Regions from separate parts of the Erythrobacter sp. RANMB8 genome, predicted to be linked through region 1. Evidence: predicted binding sites of a transcription regulator. Region 1 holds the regulator's gene; each other region holds the start of a gene.
The links. The regulator LexA, encoded in region 1, represses DNA repair genes until DNA is damaged. The targets are predictions, from matches to a motif close to GTTCCNCNCTTGTTCT.
Positions count from the first base shown of each region.

Region 1 (3,206 bases):
ACCTTGCCCGCGACATTACCGCGCGGCGCACCCAGCCCGCAGCCGATCTGTCCGCGATGGATGGTTACGCCATCGCCTCCGGAACCGGCCCATGGCGGCGCGTGGGCGAAAGCCGCGCCGGTGCGCCTTTCGCCGGAACGCTGCGTGACGGCGAATGCGTGCGCATCTCGACCGGCGCGGTGGTGCCCGCAGGCGCTGCGGCGGTGCTGTTGCAGGAAGATGCCCGCATCGAAGGCGACCTGATCGAGGCTGCCGAATACCCCGCACCCGGCAAGCATATCCGCCGCGCCGGATTCGATTTCCGCGAGGGCGACACCGTGCTGCACCGGGGCACAGCCTGTTCGCCCGCCGTGCTCGCGCTGGCGGCGGCAGCGGGGCATGGCGCTCTGCCATGGGTCACGCCGCCCTCGGTCGCGGTGCTCGATAGCGGGGACGAACTGGTGCCGCCCGGCCAACCCTGCGGCGCGCACCAGATCCCGGCGAGCAACGGCGTGATGCTGGGCGCGATGCTGCATCCCTATGTCGGAGCGGTCGATATGCTCGGCCCCGTCGCCGATGATCCGGCCGCGCTCGCCGCCGCGCTGGCGCGTGCCGAAGGAAGCGACATCCTGATCACCAGCGGCGGGGCCTCGGTCGGCGATCACGATCTGATCCAGCAGGCGCTGCGGGACTGGGGCGCGCAGATTGCCTTCTGGAAGGTCGCGATCAAGCCGGGCAAGCCGCTGATGGTCGCCAGCAGGGGCGCTCAGGTGATCCTCGGCCTGCCGGGCAATCCGGTGTCGAGCTTTGTCACCGCCTTCCTGTTTGCCCTGCCGCTGGTGCGCGCCTGCATGGGCGCGGCCGATCCCCTGCCCCGCCGCCTGATCCTGCGCGCGGGCGAGGCGCTGCCGCCGGTGGGCAAGCGCCGCGAATTCCTGCGCGCCGTGATCGATGGCGATGCGGTGCGCCTTGCCGGATCGCAGGATTCCTCCGCGCTTTCGGCCCTCGCTGCCGCCGATTGCCTGATCGACCGTCCGGCCGGTGCCCCTGCGGTGGCGGCGGGCGCGCCGGTTCCGGTGTTCTGCCTCCGGAATGGCTGAATTGCGCGGGTTTGCCGTGGGCCGCGCTTGACTCGGATCATTTAGTTTCCTAATTGTTCCGTGTTCGTTCACCATAAAGGCGGGCGGAAAGTGCACGCAACGCACCCATGGCCCTGCCGGGCCGGTGCCTCTTGGAGCACGCGAGGGACTGCGCCTTGCCGCAATGGCCGGGCGTGAATGCGACCAAGGGAGACCTGATCAATGCTGACTGCCAAGCAGCACGAACTGATCCGCTTCATCCAGCAGCGGCTGGAAGAAACCGGGATTTCACCGAGTTTCGAGGAAATGAAGGAAGCGCTCGATCTCAAGAGCAAATCGGGCGTGCACCGCCTGATCTCCGCGCTGGAAGAACGCGGCTTCCTGCGCCGCCTGCCCAACCGCGCGCGCGCGCTCGAAGTGATCCGTGAACCGGGCGATACGACCCCGGCCCGCAGCGCTCCGGCGAGCGACAATGTGGTGGCGATGCCCGCGCCTGCGGCCCGTGCGCCGGAAGCTGCGAACGACGTGATCGAACTGCCGCTGCATGGCCGCATCGCCGCCGGTGCCCCGATCGAGGCGCTGGAGGGGCAGAGCACGCTCCCCGTCCCCGCCGCGCTGCTCGGCCCGGGCGAGCATTACGCGCTTGAGGTTTCGGGCGACTCGATGGTCGAGGCCGGGATTTTCGATGGCGATTTCGCGCTGGTGCGCCGCACCAACACCGCCCGCGACGGCGAGATCGTGGTGGCGCTGGTGCGGGGCGAGGAAGCGACGCTGAAATATCTGCGCAAGGAAGGCGGCAAGGTGCGGCTCGATCCGGCCAACGCAGCCTATGATCCGCAATACTACTTGCCCGGCGAAGTCGAGGTGCAGGGCAAGCTCGCAGGCCTGCTGCGGCGCTATCATTAAGGGGTGTGCGGGCCGGAGCGGGGGTTCACGGTGGGGTGGAAATGCACCATCCCGCGTGAAACATTCGCTCTGGCCTGTTTTTCCTTTCCAGACAGTGGCTTGGCGGAAAATGTTTCACGCAAGGCCGGTTTCTAGGCCCGTCTAGACCCCCTCCAGACCCCTTCTAGACCACCTCTAGGTCGTTCCAGACCCCCGCTTGGCCGCTCTCGCCTCCGCCCCTTTCCACCAGCCATGGCGGCCCTGCCGATCGGCAACGGCGGTTATGGATTCTCCGGCCAGATCGATCGCAAGCCCCCCGCTGCGTTCCAGATAGCGGCGATCCGCCTTGAGCCAGCGCGGCTGGCAGGAGCGCGGCAGAAACCGTTCGGAAACGACGATATCGGCCTCCTTGCACGCAGCCGCCAGGGCCCGCTCCTCCACCTGCTCGCGCCCCCGCCCCAGCAGCAGCACCCAGTCCCGCCCGCCCCGCTCCAGCGTGACCGTGCAGAACGCCGAAGAACACCGCGCCCCCGACCATTGTGCCAGTGGCACCGGATCGGCAGCAACCCCGGCAAGCTCCATCAGATTGTCCCGCGTATAGGAAGAGCGGCTGTCGCGCAGGGCAAGCAGTCGCCGCTCTCCATCAGGACCGGTCATGGTGATCCCCACCTGCCGCCCGTCACCCGAGACCAGCAGATCGGGGATGGGCGTGGCGGCCACCAGCCCGCTCGCGATCACAACCGGCACCAGCCCCGCAAGCCGCACCCGCCCGCTCCACAGGCCCAGCCACAAGCCTCCGATTACGAACAGCACGATCGCCAGCCCGCCAATCTGCGGCATCAGCTTGACCGCCCCGGCCTGCGCCGAGGTGAAATGCGCAATCCCCAGCAAGAGATCGAGCGAGTGCTGCACCACCCACCACGAAGGCCCGCCCAGCCCGACCGTATCAAGCACCAGTCCAAGCGCGATCAGCGGCATGGAAACGAAGGTAACCAGTGGAATCGCGACGACATTGGCCAGCGCGCCGTAAAGCCCGGCGCGGTGGAAATGGAACAGCACGATCGGCATCAGCGCCAGCTCGATCACCAGACCCGTCACAAACAGCATGACCACCCGCCGTCCGGCACGCTGCCACCAGGCCTCCTCGCGCGGGGCCAGAAAGGCCCGCACCGGACCGCTGGTAGACAGCGCAATGATCGCCAGGACAGCAGCAAAACTCATCTGGAAACTCGGCCCGATGGCGCTTTCCGGCCACAGCAGCAG
Region 1 covers NZ_JBREHG010000002.1:308,078-311,283, reverse strand. Annotated here, with positions in the region: gene ACU0AG_RS04540 (molybdopterin molybdotransferase MoeA) at 1-1,079, shown strand, start outside; gene lexA (transcriptional repressor LexA) at 1,281-1,964, shown strand; gene ACU0AG_RS04530 (ComEC/Rec2 family competence protein) at 2,139-3,206, opposite strand, start outside.

Region 2 (3,206 bases), 220 kb from region 1:
CCTCTTCCTTGAAATAGTCGCCGAAGGAGAAATTCCCCAGCATTTCGAAGAAGGTATGGTGGCGGGCGGTATAGCCTACATTGTCGAGGTCATTGTGCTTGCCGCCGGCGCGGACGCATTTTTGCGAGGATGCGGCGCGGGGCGAGGCCGGGGTTTCGAGGCCGGTGAACACGTTCTTGAACGGCACCATGCCCGCGTTGACGAACATCAGCGTCGGATCATTGTAGGGCACCAGCGGCGCCGAAGGCGTGGCGGCGTGGCCATTCCTACTGAAATAGTCGAGGAAGGAGCGGCGGATGTCGTTCGTCGAGGTCATGGCCGTGCAGTTAGGCAAAGCGCGGGGTTAAGGCAATCCACCGCGCAAAAGCGCCGCTCCCAAGCGTTGCAGGCAGGTCACAGACCATGGCCAAAAGGTGCATGAAACGGGGGTCTGGAGGAGCCTGGAAGGGGTCTAGAGGGGGTCTAGAGGGGGTCTAGAGGGGTCTGGACGAGGCTAACCTCCACCTGCACCCCGCACCCCTTGCGCAACCGAAAAGCCGGCGCATGCATCCGCGAGGAGACACAGCGCCGGCGTTCCGATTTTCCGGACCGGGAGCGCTCACCACGCTCCCGTCATGTCCGCTTGGGGATCAGTCGTCAGAGTCCGCGTCCGGCCCTGTCATCATCTCCCCGGCGACCTGATCGGTGCGGCTGCGGATCGCAGCTTCCAACCGGTCGCAAACTTCCGGGTTTTCCTTGAGGTAGTTCTTGGCGTTTTCGCGCCCCTGCCCGATCCGGATCGAATCGTAGGAGAACCAGCTGCCCGATTTCTCGACAAGGCCCGCCTTCACGCCGAGATCGAGAATTTCACCGATCTTCGAGATGCCTTCGCCATACATGATGTCGAATTCGACCTGCTTGAACGGCGGCGCCACCTTGTTCTTCACCACCTTCACGCGGGTGGTGTTGCCGGTGATCTCGTCACGTTCCTTGATCTGGCCGGTGCGGCGGATGTCGAGCCGCACGCTGGCGTAGAACTTCAGCGCGTTGCCGCCGGTGGTGGTTTCCGGATTGCCGTACATCACCCCGATCTTCATGCGCAGCTGGTTGATGAAGATCACCATGCAGCGCGAGCGGCTGATCGATCCGGTCAGCTTGCGCAGGGACTGGCTCATCAGGCGCGCCTGAAGGCCGACGTGCGAATCGCCCATTTCGCCTTCGATTTCCGCGCGCGGCACCAGCGCCGCGACCGAATCGACCACCAGCACGTCGATCGCGTTGGAGCGCACCAGCGTGTCGGTGATTTCGAGCGCCTGTTCGCCGGTATCGGGCTGCGAGACGATCAGTTCGTCAATGTCGACGCCCAGCTTCTTGGCATAGACCGGATCGAGCGCGTGTTCCGCATCAACAAAGGCCGCGGTGCCGCCCATCTTCTGCGCTTCGGCAATCACGTGCAGCGCCAGCGTGGTCTTGCCCGAGCTTTCCGGACCATAGACTTCGATCACGCGGCCGCGCGGCAGGCCGCCGATGCCAAGCGCGATATCCAGACCCAGCGATCCGGTCGAAATCGCTTCGACCTGCATCGCTTCCTTCGAGCCCAGCTTCATCGCCGAACCCTTGCCAAAGGCACGATCAATCTGCGCGAGCGCGGCTTCGAGAGCCTTTTGACGATCCACGGCTTTTCTGTCCTCTTCGACCAATTTCAATTGGGTAGCCATCGCACGCGCTCCTTCGCTTGCCTAGAGGGCGGAAAGCAGTTTTCCGCCGCCGTTGACAGCCATGTATCGCATTTGTTCTCATGGAACAAGTGGGGAACGAAAATTTTCCTACAACGCGCTCAATCGCGTTCGGAACTGCGCAATTGCCAGTCGATCGTGCGGGTCCGGTTGGCCGGCACCGTCACCTCGACACTGCGGTAGCCGTTCTTCAGCACCACCTTTTCGCGCGGCACGCGGATCTCGAACTGGCTCGCCCAACCCAGTTGCAGCCGCACAGTCACAGGGTGCGGGTTGGCGTTGGAGAGTTCGGCGCGCATCGCGGTCCACTTGCGCCCGTCATCGGGCTTGGCATCCTCGTTCACCGCCGCACAGCGGGCGAAGACCTGCGCGCTTTGCGCCAGTTCCAGCTCGATATCGCGCCCGCGGGCATAATCACGCAGGGACACCGTTCCGGCCAGCTGCGGCCCGCGCGCGGTGGGTTCATAGAGCGTCATCTGACCCTGCGGCAGGGCGATGCCGAGGCCCTTGGCCACTTCGTTCTTGGTCACCAGCAGCAGGCTGGCGGGCTGCGGTTCGCCTCCCTCCCCGATCCATTCCCACGGATCGCACGGCGCCTGATAGAGGTAACGCGCCTTGACCGCGTCCTTGTTGAGGAAGGCGACCTGCTTCATCCCCTTGGCCGAAACGTCGATCCGCCCCGGCACGCGGAACAGCTTGAGATCGCCGAGGTCTTCCTCGTCGGCGGTGACGACGGCGACCGGCACGTCCATCATCGCCTCGGTTCGGCGCGATGCTGTCACAGTGATCATCTCGGCTGCCATCGGCGCGTAGGCCACGGGCGGCGGCGGCGGGGGCGGCACGGGGCTGTAATCGGGCACCGGCGATCCTTCCGCCGTGCTGCCGAAGGGGTAGCAGGTCAACTGCAACGGCTCTGCCACCGGGGGATCGGCCAGCCCTTCGAAATCGCTGTCGATATTGAGCTCGCCCGCGATGATCTGGAGCCGCGCCTTGTCAAAGCTCTGGCCATTGTCGTTGAGTAGAGTCAGCCAGCTGAGCAGCCGCAGCTCGAACTCCTCGCCCGCCCCCTTCCCGACACCCTTGTCCAGCATGGTGGCGACATAATTGGCCTGCCAGTCGAAACCCCATGCGAGGTAGGTGAGCGTCACATCATAGGTGCCGCCCGCCTCCGAACGCGTATCGACCGAATAGACCGGCGCGGAGGACAATCCGGCGGGCACGCGGTCGAAGGTCAGCTTTTCGGGCAGGCCCGTACAGCGCACCGCTTCGAAGCCGGCTGAGGATTGCAGCACCAGGCCCCCGTCGGCCCGGGTGCGCACCACCGCCTGTTCGCTGCGCACCTCGCCGGTGGCGGGATTGGTGCGGGTGATGGTCACGCGGTTGCCGAGCGTGCCGTCCACCAGCGCGGCGGGCGAGAGGAGCTGGGCGTTGCGGTTCTTCTCGATCGTGCCGCCGGGCAGGCCGGTGACGATGGCGGAGACGCCCACCATG
Region 2 covers NZ_JBREHG010000002.1:84,744-87,949, reverse strand. Annotated here, with positions in the region: gene alaS (alanine--tRNA ligase) at 1-316, opposite strand, end outside; gene recA (recombinase RecA) at 630-1,697, opposite strand; gene ACU0AG_RS03490 (DUF4139 domain-containing protein) at 1,817-3,206, opposite strand, start outside.
Region 2: a site for LexA is predicted at 1,780-1,795, ahead of recA (recombinase RecA). Genes of this name have one in related genera too.

Region 3 (3,206 bases), on a different contig from region 1:
CTGATCCTGTGGGGCGAGGAAGACCGGTTGATCCCGGTCGAGGCGGGCCAATGGCTGGCAAAGACCATGCCGAACGCCGGTCTGGTGGTCTATCCCCGCATCGGCCATCTGCCGCATGAAGAGGCGGCGCAAGCGACGCTTGCCGATCTTCAGCCGTGGCTTGCACAGCACGCCCCGGCGCAGGCGGGGGAATAAAGCCGCCGCATATCCGCTGCGCACTGGACGGGAGGAACGCTTGGCCGTTACATCCCTTCGCAATTGCACACGAATACGGAAAGGACTGCGGGTTTGCGCAAGCTCGGGATCATTGGCGGCATGAGCTGGGTGTCGACCGCCACCTATTATGATTACATCAACCGCATGGTCCAGAAGCGCAGCCCCCCGATGGCGAGCGCGCCGCTGCTGATCGAGAGCCTTGATTTTCGACAGCTTTGCGGGCTTGTCGAAGATCACGACTGGCGGCGCGCCTCGGGCGTGCTGATCGACAGTGCCAGGCGGCTGGAGGGCGCGGGCGCAGGGGCGCTGATCATCGGCGCCAATTCGATGCACCGCCTGTATGATGATGTCGCGGCGGCGGTGAACATCCCGATCCTCCACATCGCCGAACATGTCGGCCTTGCCATGAAGCGTGCCGGCGCCACCAGTGCCGCGCTGCTGGGCACCCGCAACGTGATGACCGAAAGCTTCTACCGCAAGCGGCTGGTGGCGCACGGCATCGATCTGCTGCCCCCCAATCTCGAATATGTCGAGATGCTCGACCGGATCATCTATGACGAGCTGATGGTCGGCAAGGTCACCCGCGAGGCGGAGCGGACCTTGAAGACGATCATCACCAACAAGGCGCAGGAAGGCGCAGGCGCGATTGTGCTGGCCTGTACCGAGCTTGATCTGGTGGTCGATGTCGATGCCAATGTCCTGCCGATCTTCGACAGCACCCGCATCCACTGCGAGGCTGCGGCGGAGTGGATTCTCGGGGGCGAAGGCGGGGATTGATCGTCCGCTCGTCCGGCATTGTGGGCGTTTGGTCGATTTGGGCGGTTGCAAGGGGTGCAACGCGTTAACTTTTGTGGCTAGGGCGCCCGCGGATTTTGTCACGAAAATGAAATGGCATCATCCGGGTCTTCGGGTCGCACCGAACGGCCCTTGGGGCCGCCTTCCTCCCCCCCAATCACCGGAAGGCGGCTCCATAATCTCCTCCCATCCGCAAGGTTCCCGACCTGTTCCGGTTGAGGTGCGCCGCCACCTCCCCTAATCGCGGCTGCGTGATGTCCCGCGCCCCCTACGCCGCCGATCCCGAAACCCACAGCCCTCGCGAATTTGGCGGCAGCTTTGCCGGCGAACGGCGCGGGCCGCGCAGCGCCTTCCAGCGCGATCGCGACCGGATCGTCCATTCGATGAGCTTCCGGCGGCTGAAATCCAAGACGCAGGTGTTCATCGCTCCCGATGGCGACCACTACCGCACCCGCCTCACGCACAGCCTCGAAGTTGCGCAGATCGGCCGCGTGATCGCCCGTGCGCTGGGGCTGGACGAGGATCTGACCGAGGCGCTGTGCCTTGCCCACGATCTCGGCCATCCGCCCTTCGGCCACGCGGGCGAGGCGGCGCTGTCCGGCGCGCTGGAACGGCATGGCGGGTTCTGCCACAATGCGCAGGCGCTGCGCACGGTGATGCGGATCGAATGCCCCTATCCCGAACATGACGGGCTGAACCTGACCTGGGATCTGCTGGAAGGGCTGGCCAAGCATAACGGCCCGGTCACCGCGCCGGGCTGGGCGCTGGCGGAACTGGACGCGGCCTTTCCGCTCGATCTGGGCACATGGCCTTCGCTGGAAGCGCAGGTCGCCGCGGTGGCGGACGATATTGCCTATGACAATCACGACATCGACGATGGCCTGCGCGCCGGGTTTCTGGAGCTGGATGACCTGCTGACGCTCGATTTCCTCGCAGACCAGTGGCGGGCGGTCGAAAAGCGCTTTCCCCATGCCCCGCGAGAGCGTCTGCTGCGCGAGATGATCCGCGACCAGATCGGCCTGATGGTGAATGATGTGCTGGAGCACACGGCAGAGCAGGCGAAGGGCCTCGGTTCGGTCGCGGACGTGCGCGCCGCGGGGCGCCAGCTGGCCGGGTTCTCGCCTGACATGGCGGTGCAGGAACGGCGGCTGAAGACCTTCATGTACGAACGGCTCTACTACCACCCGGAACAGGTTGCGGCGGCAGAGCGCGCCCGCGATGTCGTCGCCCGGCTGTTTGCCGCCTATTCGCAGGATGCGCGGCTGATGCCCGAAGACTGGCAGGCGCGCCTGCCCGCGCAGGAGCCGCAGAGGTCCCGCGTGATCGCCGATTTCATCGCCGGGATGAGCGACCGTTTCGCCATGCAGGCGGTCGGCAGCATTTATGGCGAGCGTCCTTCGGGGCTGATCAATGTCTGACGCGCGCGGCCCCGTGCGGATCGCGCTGGTCGGCGCGACCGGCCTTGTCGGCCGCCGCGTGATCACAATTTCCAGCGCCGGCGATGAAGCGCGGATCGTCGGCATCGCCCGGCGCGAGGCGCCGCTGCCGCCTGGCGCCCGCATGGAAATGTTCGTGGCCGAGCCCGACAAATGGGGCGAAGTGCTCGAAGCCGTGCGTCCGCGCGCGCTGATCTGCACGCTTGGCACCACGATGAAGAAGGTGGGCGGCGATGAAGCGGCGTTCCGCGCTGTCGATCACGATCTGGTGCTGGCCACCGCAAGGGCGGCCAAGGCAGCAGGCGTGCCCAACATGGTGCTGGTCAGCGCCGCCGGAGCCGATGCGCGCTCCAAAAGCTTCTACATGCGGGTGAAGGGCGAAACCGAGGAGGCGGTGTCCAAGGTCGGTTTCAAGCGGCTCGACATCCTCCATCCCGGCCTGCTCAGGGGCGAGCGGGTGGACGATCTGCGCTTTGCCGAGCGCGCCGCACTGCTGGCTGCGCCGCTGGTCGATCCGCTGCTGTCTGGCAAGTGGGCGCGGTTCCGGTCGATCGATGCAGGGCTGGTGGCCGAGGCGGCGCTGGGCTTTGCCTTGCGGCGGGCGGGCGGGCGCTTCACCCATGATAATGACGCGATGCGCCGTGCCGCCCGTGAATGGCGGCGCGTGGCTGATGCCGATGCCGAGGGAGAGGTGGCATGATCGACTGGAACGCATGGTTCAGCATGGTCAATCTGCTCGCGCTGATCGCGTGGGCCGGT
Region 3 covers NZ_JBREHG010000001.1:2,623-5,828, reverse strand. Annotated here, with positions in the region: gene ACU0AG_RS00035 (alpha/beta fold hydrolase) at 1-195, shown strand, start outside; gene ACU0AG_RS00030 (aspartate/glutamate racemase family protein) at 289-993, shown strand; gene ACU0AG_RS00025 (deoxyguanosinetriphosphate triphosphohydrolase) at 1,266-2,429, shown strand; gene ACU0AG_RS00020 (NAD(P)H-binding protein) at 2,422-3,147, shown strand; gene ACU0AG_RS00015 (ABA4-like family protein) at 3,144-3,206, shown strand, end outside.
Region 3: a site for LexA is predicted at 1,209-1,224, ahead of ACU0AG_RS00025 (deoxyguanosinetriphosphate triphosphohydrolase). Genes of this name have one in related genera too.

Region 4 (3,206 bases), on a different contig from region 1:
CGCCGCGTCCTTGCGCCCTTCGAGCGCCGGGTATTCCACCTCGACCGCATCGCCATCGGCGGCATTGTAGCGCGGCGCGCTTTCCACCAGCGGCACTTCCTCAATGGCCTGCTTGCCGATCTCGACGCCCTTTTCCGCCAGCCTGCGGCCCGATGTCAGCACGTTGCGTTCGAAGCTGCCGACGAACTTGTTGTAATTGTTGACTGCCGACTCCAGCCCTCCGCCGACGCGCTTGAGGTGTTCTGCCGCCACCCGCAACCGGTCATAGAGCTCGGCGCCCATCCGTCCGATCTCCTGCGCCTCTTTCGCCAGCCCGTCCTGCCGCCACACCTGCGCCACGGTGCGGGCGATGGCGACGAGGTTGGTCGGTGTCGCCAGCAGCACGCGCTTGTCGAAGGCGAAGTTCCACAGATCGGGATCATGTTCGAGCGCGGCGGCGACGAAATGTTCGCCGGGGACGAACATCACCACATAATCGGGCGCTTCCTCGAACTGCGACTGGTAGCTCTTGGTGCCCAGCGTCTGCACGTGATTGCGCATCGAGCGCACGTGATCGGCGAGTGCCCGTTCGCGGGCCTCGTCCGAATCCGCCTCGAAGGCTTCCTGATAGGCGTTCAATGACACCTTGGAATCGATCACCAGCACCTTGCCGCCGGGAATCCGCACGATCGCATCGGGCCGCAGCCGCCCGTCCTCGGTCGCGACGGAATGCTCCATGACGAAATCGGTATGCTGCGCCAGCCCGCATTGTTCGAGCAGGTTCTGGAGCGCCTTTTCCCCCCAGCGCCCGCGTGCCTTGGGCTGATTGGTGAGCGAATTGCCGAGCCGCTGCGCCTCGCGCCGGACCTGTTCCTGCCCTTCGCGCATCGACTGGATCAGGCCCGCCAGTTGCCCGAACGCATCGGTGCGCTTGGCTTCCAGATCGGCGACCTGCCTTTCGTAACTCGCCAGCTTTTCGCCCACGGGAGAAAGCAGCGCCTTCAGCTTCTCCTCGCTCGCCTTCTCGGAATGGCCGAGCCGTTCCTCGGCACGTTTGAGGAAGGCTTCCTGCGCACGGCCCAGCACCGCCGCGCCGGTGTTTTCGAATTCCTTGAGGAGGTTCGATCGCGATTCTTCCAGCAGCCGCTTCTGTTCATCGAAGGCGGCACGTTCGGCGCGGAAACGGGCGTTTTCCTCGCGCAGCGCGTCGATCTGCTGGACCAGCCCGTCAGCCCGCGCGGCGCGCTCACCCAGCGCGGCCACCTCGATCCGCGCTTCGCCAAGTTCGGCAACGGCGCGCTTGAAATCCGCCTCACGCTCCCCCGCCGCCGCCTCGGCAGCAGCAAGGCGGGCGCGCAGATCCGCAAGCGGACGCGAGGCCAGAAACCAGCCGAGCAAAGCGCCGGCAACGAGAGCAATGATCGAGAGAATCGCGGGGTCCATCGCGTATTCCTACAAGGAACGAATGGAGAACGCTAGGCTTGCGATGTGATTTCCAACAAGAAAGCCTTGCCCCGGATCAAGTCCGGGGTGACGGTGGTGAGTATGGCATAATCACGGCGCACAGCGCCGCAAGGGCGACCGCCCGCCCGCAGGGACCCGTAGCGAAGCGGAGGAACAGCCCCGAGGACAAACCCGCGGAGGCGGGTTTGCAAAACAAGCTACGCTGCCCGCCTGATCTTCTCCAGCTTCTTCAGCACCATCGCCCGCTTCAGCCGCGAGAGGTGATCGATGAACAGGATGCCTTCGAGGTGGTCCATCTCGTGCTGGAGGCAGGTTGCCATCAGGCCGTCGAGCGCTTCCTCGTGGGTGTTGCCGTCAAGGTCCTGATACCGCACGCGGCAGGTCGCCGGGCGATCCACGTCGGCGTAGATTTCGGGGACCGAGAGGCAGCCTTCCTGATAGGTCGAAAGCTCGGCGGCCGGATCGAGGATCACGGGATTGATGAACACCCGCGGTTCCTTCTTGGTGGCGGGATGCGTGTGCTTGTGGCCGTTGTGGTTGCATTCCACGGGCTCGGCATCCGGGTCTTCGGGTTGCAGGTCGATCACCAGCACCCGCTTGGGCACGCCGACCTGGATCGCGGCGAGGCCGATGCCGGGGGCGTCGTACATCGTCTCGAACATGTCTTCGACGAGCGTGTTGAGCTCGGGGCCGAACTCGTGGGGTTCGACCGGGGTCGAGACGATCTTGAGCCGGGGGTCCGGCACTTCGAGGATTTCGCGGATAGCCATGCGGGGTATTTAGGCGAGGCGCGCGATTTATTCAACGCGTGCATGCCCACCCCGCTGCGACTAGGCGGCAAAGCCGCCAAGTCTCGCTCCCCTCCCGCTTGCGGAAGGGGTTGGGGGTGGGAAAGTCACCCCACCGGTCTGCGCGCCCGCAAGGCCTGCGCCAGCGTGCCCTCGTCAAGGTAATCGAGCTCCCCGCCGACCGGCAACCCGTGGGCGAGCTGGGTGACGCGGACGGGATGGGCCTCCAGCCGCTCGGCGAGGTAGTGCGCGGTGGTCTGGCCCTCCAGCGTCGCGTTCATGGCGAGCACCACCTCGTCCACCCCGCCCCCTTCGACGCGGGCAAGCAGGCTGGCGATGTTGAGGTTTTCGGGACCGATGCCGTCGAGGGCCGAGAGCCTGCCGCCGAGCACATGGTAGCGACCCGGGAAGAGCCGCGCGCGGTCCAGCGCCCAGACGTCGGAGACCTCCTCCACCACGCACAAGGACCGCGCATCGCGGCGCGGGTCGGCGCATATGCCGCAGGGGTCGCGGGTGTCGACATTGCCGCAAGATGCGCATTCGACCAGCGTCTCGGCGACGCCCGCCAGCGCCTCCAGCAGCGCGGGCAGCGCGCTCTCGCGGTGCTTGACCAGCCACAGCACCGCCCGCCGCGCCGAACGCGGGCCCAAGCCCGGCAGACGGGCAAGCGCGGAGCTGAGGGCTTCGATCTCTTGCGATGCCATGGGGGGAGAGATAGGGGCTGCGCTTCGCTTCACAAAGGCTTCGGGCACAGCTTATGCGCATCATCTTCATGGGGACGCCCGAATTTGCGGTTCCGGCGCTGCAGGCGCTGCAAGGGGCGGGGCATGACATCGCCTGCGTCTATACCCAGCCGCCGCGACCGGCGGGCCGGGGGAAGAAGCTTAGCCCCTCGCCGGTGCAGATCGAGGCCGAGCGGCTGGGGGTGCCGGTGCGCTGTCCGGTGTCGCTGCGCGGTGCCGAGGCGCAGGCCGA
Region 4 covers NZ_JBREHG010000001.1:44,655-47,860, forward strand. Annotated here, with positions in the region: gene ACU0AG_RS00235 (DNA recombination protein RmuC) at 1-1,422, opposite strand, end outside; gene ACU0AG_RS00240 (peptide deformylase) at 1,641-2,213, opposite strand; gene recR (recombination mediator RecR) at 2,339-2,935, opposite strand; gene fmt (methionyl-tRNA formyltransferase) at 2,989-3,206, shown strand, end outside.
Region 4: a site for LexA is predicted at 1,438-1,453, ahead of ACU0AG_RS00235 (DNA recombination protein RmuC). Genes of this name have one in related genera too.